2 regions of the Pseudomonas sp. L5B5 genome follow, and region 2 is predicted to be linked to the other one. Evidence: riboswitches for the same ligand, from Rfam matches in the RefSeq annotation. Region 2 holds a riboswitch; the other holds the start of a gene.
What was found. A riboswitch is a leader RNA that binds a small molecule or an ion and turns the genes downstream of it on or off. The one in region 2 is predicted to bind manganese.
Positions count from the first base shown of each region.

Region 1: another riboswitch for manganese. It lies ahead of LGQ10_RS24650 (TMEM165/GDT1 family protein); the one in region 2 lies ahead of LGQ10_RS01740 (manganese efflux pump MntP family protein).

Region 1 is NZ_CP084742.1:5,366,653-5,374,584, forward strand. Features, by position in the region: gene LGQ10_RS31655 (methyl-accepting chemotaxis protein) at 1-426, opposite strand, end outside; partial or broken gene LGQ10_RS31660 (HAMP domain-containing protein) at 439-1,875, opposite strand; gene LGQ10_RS24645 (M48 family metallopeptidase) at 1,997-2,818, shown strand; gene LGQ10_RS24650 (TMEM165/GDT1 family protein) at 2,905-3,489, opposite strand; yybP-ykoY riboswitch at 3,579-3,700, opposite strand; gene LGQ10_RS24655 (class I SAM-dependent methyltransferase) at 3,753-4,751, opposite strand; gene LGQ10_RS24660 (2-hydroxyacid dehydrogenase) at 4,783-5,748, opposite strand; gene LGQ10_RS24665 (LysE family translocator) at 5,833-6,462, shown strand; partial or broken gene LGQ10_RS24670 (hypothetical protein) at 6,512-7,161, shown strand; gene LGQ10_RS24675 (fatty acid--CoA ligase) at 7,307-7,932, shown strand, end outside.
Region 2 is NZ_CP084742.1:386,792-394,723, reverse strand. Features, by position in the region: gene LGQ10_RS01750 (GNAT family N-acetyltransferase) at 253-819, shown strand; gene LGQ10_RS01745 (double zinc ribbon domain-containing protein) at 836-1,069, opposite strand; gene LGQ10_RS01740 (manganese efflux pump MntP family protein) at 1,150-1,722, opposite strand; yybP-ykoY riboswitch at 1,728-1,893, opposite strand; gene LGQ10_RS01735 (serine hydrolase domain-containing protein) at 2,059-3,882, shown strand; gene LGQ10_RS01730 (MipA/OmpV family protein) at 3,889-4,689, shown strand; gene LGQ10_RS01725 (ATP-binding protein) at 4,754-6,043, opposite strand; gene LGQ10_RS01720 (winged helix-turn-helix domain-containing protein) at 6,044-6,754, opposite strand; gene LGQ10_RS01715 (tRNA-(ms[2]io[6]A)-hydroxylase) at 6,924-7,529, opposite strand; gene LGQ10_RS01710 (universal stress protein) at 7,762-7,932, shown strand, end outside.

The DNA of each region.
Region 1 (7,932 bases), 1.8 Mb from region 2:
GCCCTGCTCGCCGGCTCGGGCGGCCTCGATCGCTGCGTTGAGGGCCAGCAGGTTGGTTTGTTCGGCGATCCCGCGGATGGCGATCAGGATGGCGTTGATGTTCTCGCTGTCCTTGGCCAGGGTCTGCACCACGGTCACCGCACGGCCGATCTCTTCGGCCAGGGCGCCAATGGCGCTGGAGGTGTCCCGCACGATCTGCATGCCCTGACTGGCGGCCTGATCGGCATGGCTGGCGGCTTGTGCGGCCTGGGTGGCGTTGCGTGCCACGTCCTGGGCGGTGGCGGTCATCTCGTGTACGGCGGTGGCCACCTGGTCGATTTCCACCATCTGCTTGTGCACGCCCTGGTTGGTGCGAATGGCGATGTCGGCGGTGTGCTCCGAGGAGTCGCTGACGCTCTGTACCGAGGTCACCACCTGGCTGATCATGGCCTGCAGCTTGGCCAGGAAGGTGTTGAAACCCTTGGCGATGGAGCCCAGTTCGTCGGCCCGGTCGCTGCTCAGGCGGCGCGTCAGGTCGCCTTCGCCCTGGGCGATATCGTCGAGCATCGCCACCATCTGCCGCAGCGGCCGGGCAATGCCGTGGCCCACCAGCCAGATCACCAGCAGCCCGATACCGGCGATGACGAGGCCGACCATGGCCATGCCGAAGGTATCGGCCTTGCGCTGCTGGGCCAGATCGCCCTGCAGTGCGTTCAGGTCGGCCATCACGGCCCCGAGGGGCAGTTGCAGCATCAGGGTCCACTGGGCGTTGGTCTGGCCGATGCCGAAGGGCAGGTACAGGGCGATCTTGTCGTTGGCCTGGTCGATGCTGTAGGTCACCTCGTCGCGCTTGAGGCTGGACAGCTTGGAGACGGTCTCGCTGTTGAGTACGTCGCTGGCTTTCTCGCCGAACTTGCCCGGGTCCCGGGTATAGGCCACCAGGCGTGCGTTACCGCCGATCAGGGCCATTTCCCCTGCACCGGCATAGAGTTTCTGGTTGGCCCCCAGCAGCATGTCCTGGATGAAGTTCACCGACAGGTCGGCGCCGACGATGCCCTGGAACTTGCCGTCGAGCAGGATGGGCTGGATGAAGGAGGCGAGCATCACCACCTTGTCGCCGACCTTGTAAGGCGCAGGGTCGATCACGCAGGGCTTGAGGTTTTCCTTGGCGCACAGGTAGTACTCGCTGGCCCTTACGCCGGTGGATAGCACGGTTCGATCATTGACGTCGGCCAGTTTGTCCAGGCCCAGGCTGGCGTCCTGGTTGCGGAACCACCAGGGCAGGAAGCGGCCGGTGGCGGCGTCGATACCCACCACCGTGGTGCCGACGTAGGCGCCATCATTGTGGTCGATGGCGTTGGCTTCCCAGCCAATGTAGGCACCGAGGATCTTCGGGTTCTGGGTGACGTTTTCCTTGATCAGGGCAATCAGCTGCTCACGGCTAAGGTTCAATTGCGCCTGGCCCTGCTCGTTGCGGCTGCCCATCAAGGCGTTGACCCGGACCAGGCCATCGGCGATCAGCAACGGTGCTTCCAGTTCACGCTGGATCTGGCTGACCTGGGTTTGCGCCAGGCCGCTCAGGCGCTGTTCGATGACCTGCTCGAACTGGGCCTGGGTTCTCTCCTGCACCATCTGCTGGGTCCGGGCCCCCGAGAACAGGGCGTACAGCACCAGGGCTGCAACCACGCTGAGGACGATGGCTCCGGCCAGGGCGGCCACGGAAAACTGGATCGACTTGAACTTCATAGAGGCTCCGGGCGCAGGAATTGAGGTCTGCCGTGCTGTATCGGCCGCCGCCCTGCCGGCCATTAGCCTGGATTGTGCAAATGACGTTTTGGGAGAGGCTGGCGTCGTTAATGGCAAGATGCCATGTCTCTTGATTGATGGCCTGGCCATGAGATGAATTTTTTCCTACAGGGCTGGTTGCATCTCAATTGCGATCAAAAGCTCATTTTGCATCTGGCGCAGAGAGAGCCGCGCCCTTAGGATACGCGCCATGTTTTCAGGGAGCGGTTTCATGAAGAAGAAGTCATTGGTTGTATGTGCGCTGAGCGCAGCGGTATTGCTCAGCGGTTGCGAGACGGTCAACACCACCAACGCCGGCGTCGTGGGCGTGGATCGCAAGCAGTCCATGTTCAGCATGGTATCGAGTGCCGAGGTCAATCAGTCCTACGCGCAGTCCTATCAGGAGACCCTGAGCGAGGTCGGCAGCCAGGGCGCGCTGGACAAGAGCAGCGCCAACGCCAAGCGCCTGCAGGTCATCGCCAACCGCCTGATCGCCCAGGCCCCGAACTTCCGTCCGGATTGCGCGCAGTGGAAGTGGGAAGTCAACCTGATCAAGAGCGACGAGCTCAACGCCAACTGCGGTCCTGGCGGCAAGATCATTTTTTATTCCGGCCTGATCGAAAAGCTGAAGCTTACCGACGATGAAATCGCTGCGGTGATGGGGCATGAAATCGCCCACGCCCTGCGCGAGCATGGTCGCGAGGCGATGTCCAAGCAGTACGCGCTGGGTGCCGGCAAGCAGATCGCTACCCTGTTCGGGGTGTCCCAGCAGACGGTTGCCCTGGGCGACAACGGCGTCAACCTGCTGATGACGCTGCCCAACAGCCGCGAGAATGAAAACGAGGCCGACCTGATCGGTCTGGAACTCGCCGCCCGCGCCGGTTACAACCCGAACGCGGCCATTACCCTGTGGAACAAGATGGGCCAGGCTGCCGGTGGCTCCGCGCCGCCCGAGTTCATGAGCACCCACCCGGCTTCCACCAGTCGTATTGCCTCGTTGCAGGCCGCGATTCCCAAGGTGATGCCGTTGTACCAGGCTGCCAAGAAGTCTTGATCCCTACGCGTCATCGTCGATGACGCCTTCGCCGGCAAGTGGCTCCTGCGACGCATAGCGCAGGGGCCGCTTGCCGGCGATTTCGTTTATACCCAGCCGCTGATCTGCATGGCCTTGTACACCGCCACTACGGCGAGGATGAAGAAGGCCGATGCCGCCAGGCGGCGGATCAGGGTCAGCGGCAGCTTGTCCGCAGCGAAGTTGCCTGCCAGGACCACCGGCACGTTGGCGATCAGCATGCCCAGCGTGGTGCCGATGATCACTAGCCACAGATCCGGGTACTGCGCGGCCAGCATGACGGTGGCGACCTGGGTCTTATCGCCGATTTCCGCCAGGAAGAAGGCGATCAGGGTAGTCAGGAAGGGGCCGAACTTGCGTGCGGTATTGGCCTCGTCGTCGTCCATCTTGTCCGGGACCAGGGTCCATAGCGCGGTGGCTGCGAAGCTCGCGGCGAGGATCCAGTGCAGGGTCGCGTCCGAGAAGAAGCTGCCGAACCAGGCACCTACCGCACCGGCCGCCGCGTGGTTGGCCAGGGTCGCGGCAACGATGCCGGCGATGATCGGCCAGGGTTTGCGAAAGCGCGCAGCGAGGATCAGGGCGAGCAATTGCGTCTTGTCGCCGATTTCGGCCAAGGCAACGATTGCGGTGGGAACGAGCAGAGAGTCCAGCATCAGGATTTTCCTAAGGGGCGGGTCGACACGGCTATGACACGTACAGCCTTCCCGCCCCGGGTAAGGTGTGCGTGTCATAGGTCTTGTCAAACCCTGCGGTCCGTCTGTGCGGACTCCTGGGTCGCATGCGCCATGGTCTGAGGACCAAGTATGTTGACGCATGCCGGACGAGCGTGGCGCTCGTGGGAGACTACTCCCCTAGGACGGAGCGGATTCTGCCTAGGCAAAATCCTTTCGGCAAGCCTTGTTTGCGAAAACTTCGCTCAGCTGCGTTTGGCCCGGTAGATGCGGAAACCATCCCCTTCGGCCTTGATGGCGCAGGGCCCAAGATGCTCTTCGATCAGTGGTTGGTAGCGCAGGAAGCTGTTGGCAACTACCCGTAGCTCTCCGCCTTTTCGAAGATGTTCCCTTGATTTTCGCAGCAGGTTCTCGGTGGCCTGGTAATCGGTGTGGACCCCGGTATGGAACGGTGGATTGGTCAGGATGCAATCCAGCTCCCGGGGCGCGGCGTCGATGCCGTCGCCGGTCAGGACCTCGCCCTCCAGGCCGTTGGCGGCCAGGGTCAGGCGACTGCTGGCGGCTGCGAAGGCGTCCACGTCCAGCAAGGTCACACGGCTTTCCGGATAGCGGCGTTTCACCGTGGCGCCCAGTACCCCGGCACCACAACCGAAGTCCAGCAGGTGACCGGCGGGCAGATGGTCCAGGTGCTCGAGCAACAGGGCGGTGCCGCGGTCCAGGCGTCCATGGCTGAACACGCCGGGCAGGCTGATGACCTTCAACGGGCCTTCGGCCAGCGGCAACTGGTACTCCTGGGCCAGGCTCTCCAGGGCCACGGGTTCAGGTGCGTTGTCCACCGTGACCTGCCACAGCTGGCAGTGCCGTGCGCTGTCGAGCTTGCGCGGCTTGCCGAAGGCGGTGAGCTGCTTGGCGGTACTTTCCACGCCGCTGCGCTTTTCGCCCACCAGGTACAGCTGGCGTCCGGCCAGGCGCGAGGCCAGGGCGTTGAGCAGGTAGTGAGCCAGGTCCTTGGACTTGGGCAGGAACAGCACCGCGCTGTCGAAGGTGCTGTCCGGGGCGTTCACCCCGAAGTGACTGCGCCCCGGGAAGCGTGTCTGCAGGGCGGCCTGATCTCCGGCATGCCAGGACCAGCCCTGGGCGGCCGGCAGGCGGCCGAGCAGGTCATCGGCACTCAGGCCAGCCAGTAGCAGTGAGCCCTGAAACAGTTCAGCCTGGCGTAAGAGTATTTCACTGCGTATGTCCATCGTCCGCACCCGGAAAAAGTGGCGCAGTTTATCAACTCACGACCCGCAACGGGTCACCGCTGAAGAAGCCCCGGGTATTTTCAACCAGTTGGCCGACGATGCGCTGGCGTGCCTCGCGACTGCCCCAGGCATTGTGCGGAGTCACGATCAGGCGCGGGATGCCGGGCTCCAGCAGGGGATTGCCATGCACGGGCGGCTCGACGCTCAGGACATCGGTGGCAGCACCACCCAGGTGGCCGTTGCGCAGCGCGTCGGCCAGGGCCTGTTCGTCGATCAGGCCGCCACGGGCGGTATTGACCACCAGGGCGCCTGGCTTGAGCAGAGCCAGCTCCCGGGCACCAATGAAGTGGCGGGTATGTTCGTTGAGCGGGCAGTGCAGGGTCAGGGCATCCACCTGGGGCAGCAGTTCCTCCAGTGGCAGGCGGTCGGCGCGGGGCGGGCGCCCGGGAATCTGTCCCAGGATCACGCGCATGCCGAAGGCTTCGGCCAGGCGCGCCACGGCGCCACCCAGTTCGCCGTGGCCCAGCAGGCCCAGGGTCTTGCCCGCCAGTTCGATGATGGGGAAGTCCAGCAGGCAGAACTGGCTGGCCTGCTGCCAGCGTCCGGCAGCCACCGCCTGTTGGTAGTCGGCGACCCGCGTTGCCAGGTTGAGCAGCAGCATCAGGGTGTGCTGGGCTACCGATGGCGTGCCGTAGCCCTGGCAATTGCTGACGGTGATGCCCTGGCGCCGGGCGGCTTCCAGGTCGACGTTGTTGGTGCCGGTGGCCGTTACCAGGATCAGTCGCAAGTCGGGGCAGGCGGCCATGGCCTGGGCGTTGATGGCTACCTTGTTGCTGATGGCCACCTCGGCCCCCTGCAGGCGTTCCGCTACCTGCTCCGGGGATGTGTGGGCATGCAGGCGCAAGGGACTGAAACTGTCGTGCAGCGCCCCAAGATCCAGGTCGCCCAAGTCCAGCGAGCTGTGATCGAGGAAGACGGCGCGGCGATTGTTGCTCATGAACTGTACCTTTCGTGGGAGGGGACCAAGGCGTAATCTGCCGAGCCTAACAGATGAAATAATTAGACATATACAGGAGCCTGCATGTACCTCACCGAGTTCTTGACCGTTGCTCTCATCCACCTGCTGGCCGTGGCCAGCCCCGGCCCGGACTTTGCCGTGGTGGTTCGCGAAAGCGTGACCCATGGCCGTCGTGCCGGCACCTGGACGGCCCTGGGCGTGGGATCCGCGATCTTCCTGCACGTGGGTTATTCGTTGCTGGGGATCGGCCTGATCGTGTCCCAGTCCATCGTGCTGTTCAACGCCTTGAAGTGGCTGGCGGCCGCTTACCTGCTGTACATCGGCTACAAGGCGCTGCGTGCCCAGCCCGCCAAGCCCGCGACGGACGATCTGCACAAGGAGGCCGGGGTGCGCACTGCCCGTGGCGCCTTCACGTCAGGGTTCGTCACCAATGGGCTGAATCCCAAGGCGACCCTGTTCTTCCTTTCTCTGTTCACCGTGGTGATCAACCCGCACACGCCGCTGGCGATCCAGGCCGGTTACGGGGTGTACCTGGCAGCAGCCACAGCCGTGTGGTTCTGCTTGGTGGCCATGCTGTTCAGCCAGCAGCGGGTGCGCGCCGGTTTTGCCCGCATGGGCCACTGGTTCGACCGCACCATGGGGGCGGTGCTGATCGCCATCGGCGTCAAGCTGGCCTTCACCGAGATGCATTGAGGGCGCTGAGCTGGTTCAGGGTCGCCACGTAATGCCGCAGCGTGCCGCCATGAACCAAGCCCGAAATGTCATTCGTTACGTCAATGCAGCCCATGTCATCGATCACATGTTCATGCTGATCTTCCCGGCGGCGGTACTGGGCATGACCCAGGTTTTTGCCATGGACTATGCCGCGCTGATCGGCCTGTCCCTGGGCGGCTTCATCGCCTTCGGTGCCTGTTCGCTGCCCGCGGGCTGGCTGGGGGACCATTGGAGTTGGCGGCGGATGCTGCTGGTTTTGCCTTGCAGGTGCGTGAGGGGCCGATTCCTTCACGACCCCATGTGCCCCTCAAAGGGCAGGGCGGGCAGCAGATCTCGATGTTCCAGGAGCGCTTGCAGGATGTTTTCACCTCGCCGCAAACCCTGGGCCTGGTGGTCAGCCTGGCCTATGCCTTTGGTGCGGTGGCGCAGTTGACCATGGGCCGGCTGTTGCACCGCTTCAGCCCGAAATGGCCATTTATCGTCATGACCCTGTTCCAGGCGCCGCTGTTGCTGGCGTTGGCTCACGCCCAGGGCGGGAACGTGATCGCCCTGGTGGAAGCGCGCCAGGGCCTCGCCGGGCTGTACCTGATTCTGGGGGCCATCGCGGCGTTGACCTTCGTTGCGGCCCTGGCCTTTCCTCGCACACCGGCAGAGGCGACGCTGGGCCAGCAGGCATGAAGTCACGTGGGGCCGTGCCAGTGCTGGCCTGGAGCTAGTATGGAGCGGCCCTGCAAATCATCCCTTTGGCTGATTTGGCTGGCGCTCGGGCACTCTAGAGTGCGTATTCTCCAGTTACGACCGAGCCGTCAGAAAAGGGATTCTTATGTTGCAGACTCGCGTTATCCCCCCCGCCGAAGGCGCCTATCAATACCCGCTGTTGATCAAGCGGTTGCTGATGTCCGGCACTCGTTACGAGAAGACCCGCGAGATCATCTATCGCGACCAGCTGCGCTACACCTACCCGACCTTGATCGAGCGGGTAGCGCGCCTGGCCAACGTGTTGACCGCAGCGGGGGTCAAGGCCGGGGACACCGTGGCGGTGATGGACTGGGACAGCCATCGCTACCTGGAGTGCATGTTCGCCATCCCGATGATCGGTGCGGTGATCCACACCATCAACGTGCGCCTGTCGCCGGAGCAGATCCTCTACACCATGAACCACGCCGAGGACCGCTTCGTGCTGGTCAACAGCGAGTTCGTCGGCCTGTACCAGGCCATTGCCGGACACCTGACCACGGTGGACAAGACCCTGCTGCTCACCGACGGCGAGCAGAAGACTGCCGACCTGCCGAACCTGGTGGGCGAATACGAGAGCCTGCTGGCCGCAGCGAGCCCGCACTACTCGTTCGAGGATTTCGACGAGAATTCGGTGGCCACCACCTTCTACACCACGGGGACCACCGGCAATCCCAAGGGTGTGTATTTCACCCACCGCCAGCTGGTGCTGCA
Region 2 (7,932 bases):
ATGACTCCTGTCTGTCCTGCTCGAGAGCGTAGATCAGCCAATGCGGGGGCTGGCCCGGCCCACGCAGAACATTAGGCGATAAACCCAATAGCCAATTGCCTGCACGGTGCTACCGATGACCGATGATCAGCCGGTTGCGCACTCGGCAGCAGATATTGATGCCGATCAAGCCCCCAGATCGCCACAGGGGTAAACCTGGGGGCAATCAGGGCCGTGATTGCAGCCCCTTACTTGCTCCCAGGAGACTTGACCATGTCCAGCAGCGCTCTCGATAGGCTTCCTCACCCACCGTTCCCGGCACAGCAAGGCCAGTACTGGATCGACGCCTTGAGCGACGACAGCCATGTCTTGATCCGTCCATTGCGACCCCAGGACCGCCAGCGGGAAAAGGCCTTCATCGAAAACCTCTCCCCCGCCACGCGGCACCAGCGCTTTCTGGGCGAGGTCAAGGAGGTGGGCGATCAATTGCTGGATCAACTGATGGATGTGGGTACGCCGCAGCGGGTGGCCTACGTGGCCCTGGTGCACGACAACGGCGAGTTGCGCGAGGTGGGCATCAGCCGTTATGCCCAGGTGGACGACCAGCCCTGGCGTTGCGAATTCGCCGTGACCATCGCCGATGAGTGGCAGGGCAAGGGCCTGGGTGCGCTGCTGATGCAACACCTGATCGACGAAGCCCGCCACAACGGCTTCCAGCAGATGTACTCGGTGGACTCGGCCACCCACTACGGCATGCGCCGGCTGGCCAAGGTCCTGGGCATGCGCAGCGCCATCGACCCTGATGACGCCACCCAGGTGATCCACAGCCTGGCGTTGTAAACCCGGTGGCCGCGCCTCAACCCGAGGCGCGGCCGCACTGCCCGCAGAATCGCGCGCCGGGCGGCATCGACGCCCCGCATTGGCCACAGGCGAGCGGAACCAGTGCCGCCGCGCATTGCTGGCAGAACCGTGCACCCGGTGCATTCATAGCCCGGCATTGTGCGCAGGCGCTGGCGGCGGCGCCCGAAGAGCCATGGGAACCCTGATGTCCGCCCCGGGAACCGCCGTGTCCACTGCCGTGATGCCCCATCAGCAAACGTTTGAAAAAGCTCATGTCGATCACTCCGTATTGAGGTGATCGCCAGTAAAAACCCTATAGCAACTATAGGGTCAAGCCACCGCCGACAAGTGTTCGTAGAGAATCGCACTGCCGACGATGATCAACACCACGCCACCCAGCGCTTCGGCTCGCTGCCCCATGACCGTACCAATGGCCCGGCCCAGCATCACACCCAGGGTGACCATCGTCATGGTGGCCAGGCCAATTGCGCTGGCCGCCACCCAGATATTGACGTTGACGAAGGCCAGCCCGACCCCTACCGCCAAGGCATCGATACTGGTGGCAAAACCGGTGACCGCCAGCAACCAGAACCCGTGTGCCCTGGGGGGCTGTGGCTCGGCCTCGGCTTCCAGGCGTACCCCGTTGTAGATCATGTGCAGGCCCAACGCCGACAGCAGAGTGAAAGCGATCCAGTGGTCCCAGGCGGCCGCCCACTGCGCCGCAGCCTGGCCGATGAACCAGCCGACTATTGGGGTGATGGCTTCGATGACGCCGAATATCAGGCCGATGCGCAAGGCTTCGAGCAAGCGCGGCTTGAACATGGCAGACCCCTTGCCGACCGCGGCCGCGAAGGCGTCGGTGGACATGGCGAAGGCGAGGAAAATGATCGAGGCTGGGTTCATCTTGGGTCTTCCGGTCGGGCTTGAGTCCACGACATGCCCACGCGCCCGACTTCAGCGCAGGTATGTCGATGGTCTCACCAACCGCAACGGCGCCCGCACCACGGCAAGTTGCCGAGAATGTTGATACGGGCTCCACCGCAACAAACGGTGGCAGGCTACTCCCCAAAGAGGCGCGCAGCTTAACCTGCCACTTGTGAAAATTTCATCAGCGCCACGGCAGCCCTGGTTAACTGCCGGTTTAACACTCTTTGACATTTTCCTGACAAAGCTGCCAAAGACTGGCCGCACGCCCTTCCCTAGCATTCCCGGCATCCAATCCTTGTGCCCGGGTGTTTCATGTCCGCCAAACTCTTTGGCCTGCCGCTGCTGGGCATCGTGCTCAGCAACCTGGGCTGCAATGGCCAGCCGTCGACCCCGCCGGCCATCGCCCAGGGTGACTACGCCAGCATCATCCGCTACCTGAAACAGCACATCCCGCAGCAGATGGCCGAGCACCAGGTGCCCGGTCTGTCCATCGCCTTGGTAGACGGCCAGGAGTTGATATGGGCCCGGGGCTTTGGTTTCGCCGACAGGGACCGAGGCCTGCAAGTGACCGAGAACACCGCGTTTCGCGCCGGCGCGCTGTCGCAACTGCTGACCGCCACGGCAGTGATGCAACTGGTGGAACAGCAGCGCTTGCAACTGGACGCCCCTCTGCAGTCCACGCTCAAGGAGTTCTACGTCCGTTCGCGCTTCCACGATGACCAGAGCGCCGCCGACCAGGCAGTGACCCTGCGCCGCCTGCTCAGCCACCAGGCCGGCATGCCCGCCGAATACCTGCATGACCTGCGTACCCCCCATGTCCTGAGCCAGCTACCGCAAAAGGTCAGCGGCGTATGGCTGAACAATACCCCCGGCACCCGGACCGCCTATTCCAATCTCGGCTACGCCTTGCTGGGCGCGGCCATCGAGCGCAGCACCGGCCAGGATTTCGAGCAGCACCTGCAAACCAGCCTGTTGCGGCCCCTGGGCATGCGCCAGTCGAGCTTCATCGGTGACAGCCGCCAGGAGCCCTATCGCGCCCGCGGTTACCAGGACGGTGCCGCCAGCGCCCACAGCCCGGACCGCGACATTGCTGCCGGCGGCCTGTGGACCAGCCCACGGGATCTGAGCCAGTTCATCCGGATGCTGTTCGCCCAGGGTCACTACAAGCAGCGCCAACTGCTGTCGGCCAACTCGATCCAGGAGATGACCCGCCCGCAGAACATTGGCAATGCCCTGGATTTCGACTGTGAAGTGGGCCTGGGCTGGTTCCTCTCACCCTGCGGCGACGAGTGGGTACGCCCCGGCATTCGTACCTGGCAGCACAGCGGCATCGGCAACAACTTCCATGCTCAGGTCAGCGTGCTGGCGGAACAACAGCTGGCAGTGATCGTGATGAGCAACTCCGACACGGGCGAAACCCTCGTCCCGAATCTGGTGACCCAGGCCCTGCGCATGCTGCTGCAGGCCCATGGTGCTCCCGAGGAACAATACGCGGGTACTGGCCAGCCACACCTGGAGCCGGCGGTACGGCGCCGGGTGCCGGAAGCCGCCGACCGCCAGCAACTGGCCGGCTTCTATGCCACGGCCTTTGGGGTGCTGCGGATCAAGGACCAGGGCCAGCGCTTGTTCGGCGAGGTGGCCGACATCCGCTTCGAACTCCTGCGTGACGAACATGGCTGGCTGCGGGCGCAGAAAAAAATCCTCGGCCTCTGGCTCCAGGACCTGGGTGACCTGGGCCGGGTGCAACTGGATGTAGTCAGCATCCAGGGACACCGGGTGTTCACCGCCAAGAGCCACGGCCAGTTGCTGGCGGTGGGCGAGCGCATCGATCCGGTGCCGCTGCCCGACAACTGGCTGGCCACGGTGGGCACCTACGAAGCCCTTGGCGACAGCGAGGAAAGCACTCCCGTGAGCGGAGTCAGCATCGCCCTGGAAGAGGGTTTCCTGATGATCCGCAGCCTGCAGCAGGGCCGCACCCTGACTGACTACATCCTGGCCCCGGTGGACAACGCGCATGCGGTGATCGCCGGTCATGGTCCCGGCCTGGGCGGCACCGTGCGACGCCAGATCAACGGGGTCAACGTCCTGGGCTACTCGTTCAAACGCTCCTATAACTCCAACTACTTGAGGTTCTAAACCGATATGAAAACCCTGAAACGCTCCGCCACCACCGCCCTGTGGCTCGGCACCCTGGGCCTGACCACGGCCTCGACCGTGGCGAATGCCGAGGACTGGAAATTCGGCGTCAATGCCGGGGTGGCCAGCGTTCCACGCTACAGCGGCAGCGACGAGCGTACCGTGGTGCCGATCCTCGGCGCCGAGGTCGTCAGCCCCTACGGCATCTTCCTCAACACCGAACAGGGCCTGGGCTGGGGCAACAAGTGGGGCGACCTGTCGTTCAGCACCTGGGTCGGCCCAAGCGAATCGCGTCGCGACAAGAACCATGTGGGCCAGGGCTCCAAGCGCCTGCGAGGCATGGGCGACATCAAGTCCCGCGCACAGTACGGCGCCCACCTGGGCTACGACCTGGGCCCGTTCGAGCTGGGCGCTACCGTGACCCACGCGGTGAAGAAGAACAGCAACCGCGATACCGGCCGCGCCTACAGCCAGCTGGAGCTGAGCATCGGCACCAACCTGTATGAAGGCAACTACGGCAGCCTCGATGCCAGCGTCAACACCCTGTTCGGCAACGCCGACTACATGCAGACCTGGTACGGCGTCAGCAGCAACCAGGCGGCCAACAGCCGCTTCGGCGCCTACAACGCCAAGGGCGGGCTGGTCAGCAGCGGTGCCGACCTGACCTGGAGCTTGCCGCTCAACGAGCAGACCAAGCTGTCCACCCAACTGTCGATGGACTACCTGGGCAAGAAAGCCGCCGACAGCCCGATCGTCGACCGGCGCCTGCAGACGGTCCTTTCCACCCAGATCGAATACAGCTTCTAGAGCAGCAAAAAAAACGGCCCGTGATCACGGGCCGTTCTGTTTTCCCCCTCAGGCCTGGCGCGGCTCAGTCGGGATGGGTCCAGGTCATGCGGAACGAAGCGCCGCCCCACTCCGAATCCATGACCTGCACTTTGCCACCGTGCCATTGCGAGACCCTGCGCACCAGCGCCAGGCCCAGACCGAACCCGCCGGTGCGCCGGTCGCGGCTGGCATCGAGCCGGGAGAACGGCTCGAAGATCTTCTCCCGACCTTCCACCGGCACACCCGGGCCATCGTCGTTGACCCGCACCTCGTAGCCGTTATCCAGGCGCACCAGGGAAACCTCCACCCGCCGTTCGGCGTAGCGGATGGCATTGCGCAGCAGGTTGATCACCGCCCGCGCCATGAAACGTGGCTCGATGCTCACGTATTCCACCTGGCAGGAACGGATCAGCAACTGCACCCCGGCTGCCTCGGCTTCCAGGGTCACGCTGCCGACCACGCTGTCGAGCCAGCTCTGGGCCTGGATATTCTCGCGATTGATCGTCGCCGCGCCGTGTTCCAGGCTGGCGTAGCTCAAGAGTTCGGAAACCATCTCTTCCAGCTCGCCAAGATCGGCGTACATGTCGCAGATCAGCTCCTGGCTTTCCTGCGGGTCCGGGTTCTGCTTGAGCTGGTCGAGTTCGAAGGACAACCGGGCAATGGGCGTGCGCAGTTCATGGGATACGGCATTGGTCAGTTCACGCTGGTTGGCGATCAGGCCTTCGATACGGCCCGCCATGCGGTTGAAATGCTGGGCCAGGTCACGGATGTTGGAGCGCCGCGACAGATGCAGGCGGGTGCCCAGGTCGTTGTTGCCGAACCGCTCGGCCGCCAAGCGCAGGCGCTCCAGGTCACGCCAGTGCGGCCGCACCCAGAAGTACAGGACGATCCCCACCAGGGCGCCGAGCAATGCATAGGCGGCAATGTTGTAGAGCGGGGTCAAGGGCTGCTCTTCCGGCAACATGATGCTCAACAGCTGCGGACCGCCATCGATGCTGGAGATGAACTCCTCGAAGTCGCCGCGCACCACCAACTGGCTGGAGTCCAGCAGGGCTTGCTCACGGGAGGTCAGGTTCAGATCGCCGGCCTTCACCAGCTTCAGCAGCAGCCCATAGTGGGGCTTGAGCTCCTCCAGCTGACGCTGGCGCCCTGCCTCGTCGAGCGGCCGTAACTGCTCGCTCAGGCTGTAGGCCGGCCCCCTCACCGCCTCGCGGTTGTAGGACTCGATCAGGTCGGCCGCCATGTAGTTGATGAAGATGTGCTGCACCGCCGCCATCGACCCGGCGAACCCCAGCACCAGGAACAGGTAGAGCCCCAGAAACAGCCGCAGCATTCAGATCTCCCAGGCGAACGGATTGAACAGGTAGCCCTTGCCCCACACGGTCTTGATGCAGACCGGCTCGCGAGGATTGTCCTTGAGTTTGTGGCGCAGCTTGCTGATGTAGACATCGACGCTGCGGTTCAGGCCGTCGAACTCGATGCCGCGCATGCGGTTGAGAATGTCGTCCCGCGACAGGGTATTGCCCGCCGAGCCGGCCAGCAGCCACAACAGTTCGAACTCCATGGTGGTCAGCTCGATCGGCTCGCCGCCCAGGCGCACCTCGCGGCTGCTGCGATCGATGCTCAGCACCCCGAACTGCAGGGCGCCACGCTGGGCAGCGGGTTCGGTCACCTGGCGCCGCTGCAGGGCCCGCAGGCGGGCGAGCAGCACCGCCGGCTTGATCGGCTTGATCACATAGTCGTCGGCGCCGGACTCCAGGCCGAGGATATGGTCCAGGTCGTCTTCCTTGGCGGTGAGGATGACAATCGGGGTGTCCGACACCGCACGGATCTCGCGGCACACATGCAGACCGCTCTGGCCCGGCAACATCAGATCGAGCACCACCAGCTTCGGTTTGAACTCGAGAAAAGCCGACAGGGCCACGTCGCCCCGATGAACAGTCAGCACTTCAAAGCCATGCTGGGACAAAAAATTGGCGATCAGCCCGGCGAGCTTCTCGTCATCCTCCACCAGCAACACTTTGCCAAGACCCAGGTTATCCATAAATACCAGTCTGCGAACGCACAATTTGAGTGCGCGCATTATAAGCGGCATCGGATTAAAGAAAGGCTAACGCCCCTGCACAAAACACGAAAGCGACAGGGCTTTATGCAAGATTTCATCTTTTTAAGAGTTTTTAACAATTTGCCCCCGGCGTGGCGGGGGCCGTTGTTCACCAGGCTGGCACGCCGCTGTGGAAGCGGAACTCCTGGTCAGGGGATTCGATCAGTTCCTGCTCGGCGGCGCGCACTCTGTCGATCACCCGGGCGATGTCATCGGCGTCGCCGTACTGGTAGGCCAGCTTCAGGTAGCCCTGGTAGTGCCGGGCTTCGCTCTTGAGCAGGCCGAAGTAGAAGGTGCCCAACTCCTCGTCCAGATGCGGGACCAGGGCCTCGAAACGCTCGCAACTGCGAGCCTCGATGAAGGCGCCCACCACCAGGGTATCCACCAGTTTCACCGGCTCGTGGTTGCGTACCACCTTGCGCAAGCCCGAGGCATAACGCCCGGCCGACAGCTGGCGCAGCTCGACCTTGCGCTTCTTCATCAGGCGCAGGACCTGTTCATGGTGCACCAGCTCCTCGCGGGCCAGGCGCGACATCATGTTGATCAGGTCGAGGTGCGAGTGGTACTTGGCGATCAGGCTCAGGGCCGTGCTGGCTGCCTTGAACTCGCAGTTCTTGTGGTCGATCAGCAGGTTTTCCTGGTCGGCCAGGGCCGCCTGGACCCAGGCATCGGGAGTTCGGCAGCCGAGGAATTGATCAATGGGCAGGAAGTTCATCGGCAAGTTTCCGGGCGATCCGCCCCAGCTCGGGGCTGGCAGGCGGTTTGAGCAGTGGTCGATAACATGAGGCTCACGGGACAGACAGGGCTTCACAGGCAAGGGCGGCGATTATACCGGCCACGCCGCAGACCACCAGCGACCGCGATTGATATGCATCAACGTCCGGCCCAGGCACCAGCAACTATAGTTGTGCACAGCGTCCCTTCACCCTTTGCCGGAGATCCCGATCATGCAAGACATCCGCAGCATTCTGGTGGTCATCGATCCCACGCCCGGCGAAAGCCTGGCCCTCAAGCGCGCCAAGCTGATTGCCGGGGTGACCCAGGCCCACCTGCACCTGCTGGTCTGCGACAAGAAGCATGAGCATTCGGCGCTGTTGAGCGTGCTCAAGAGCAGCCTG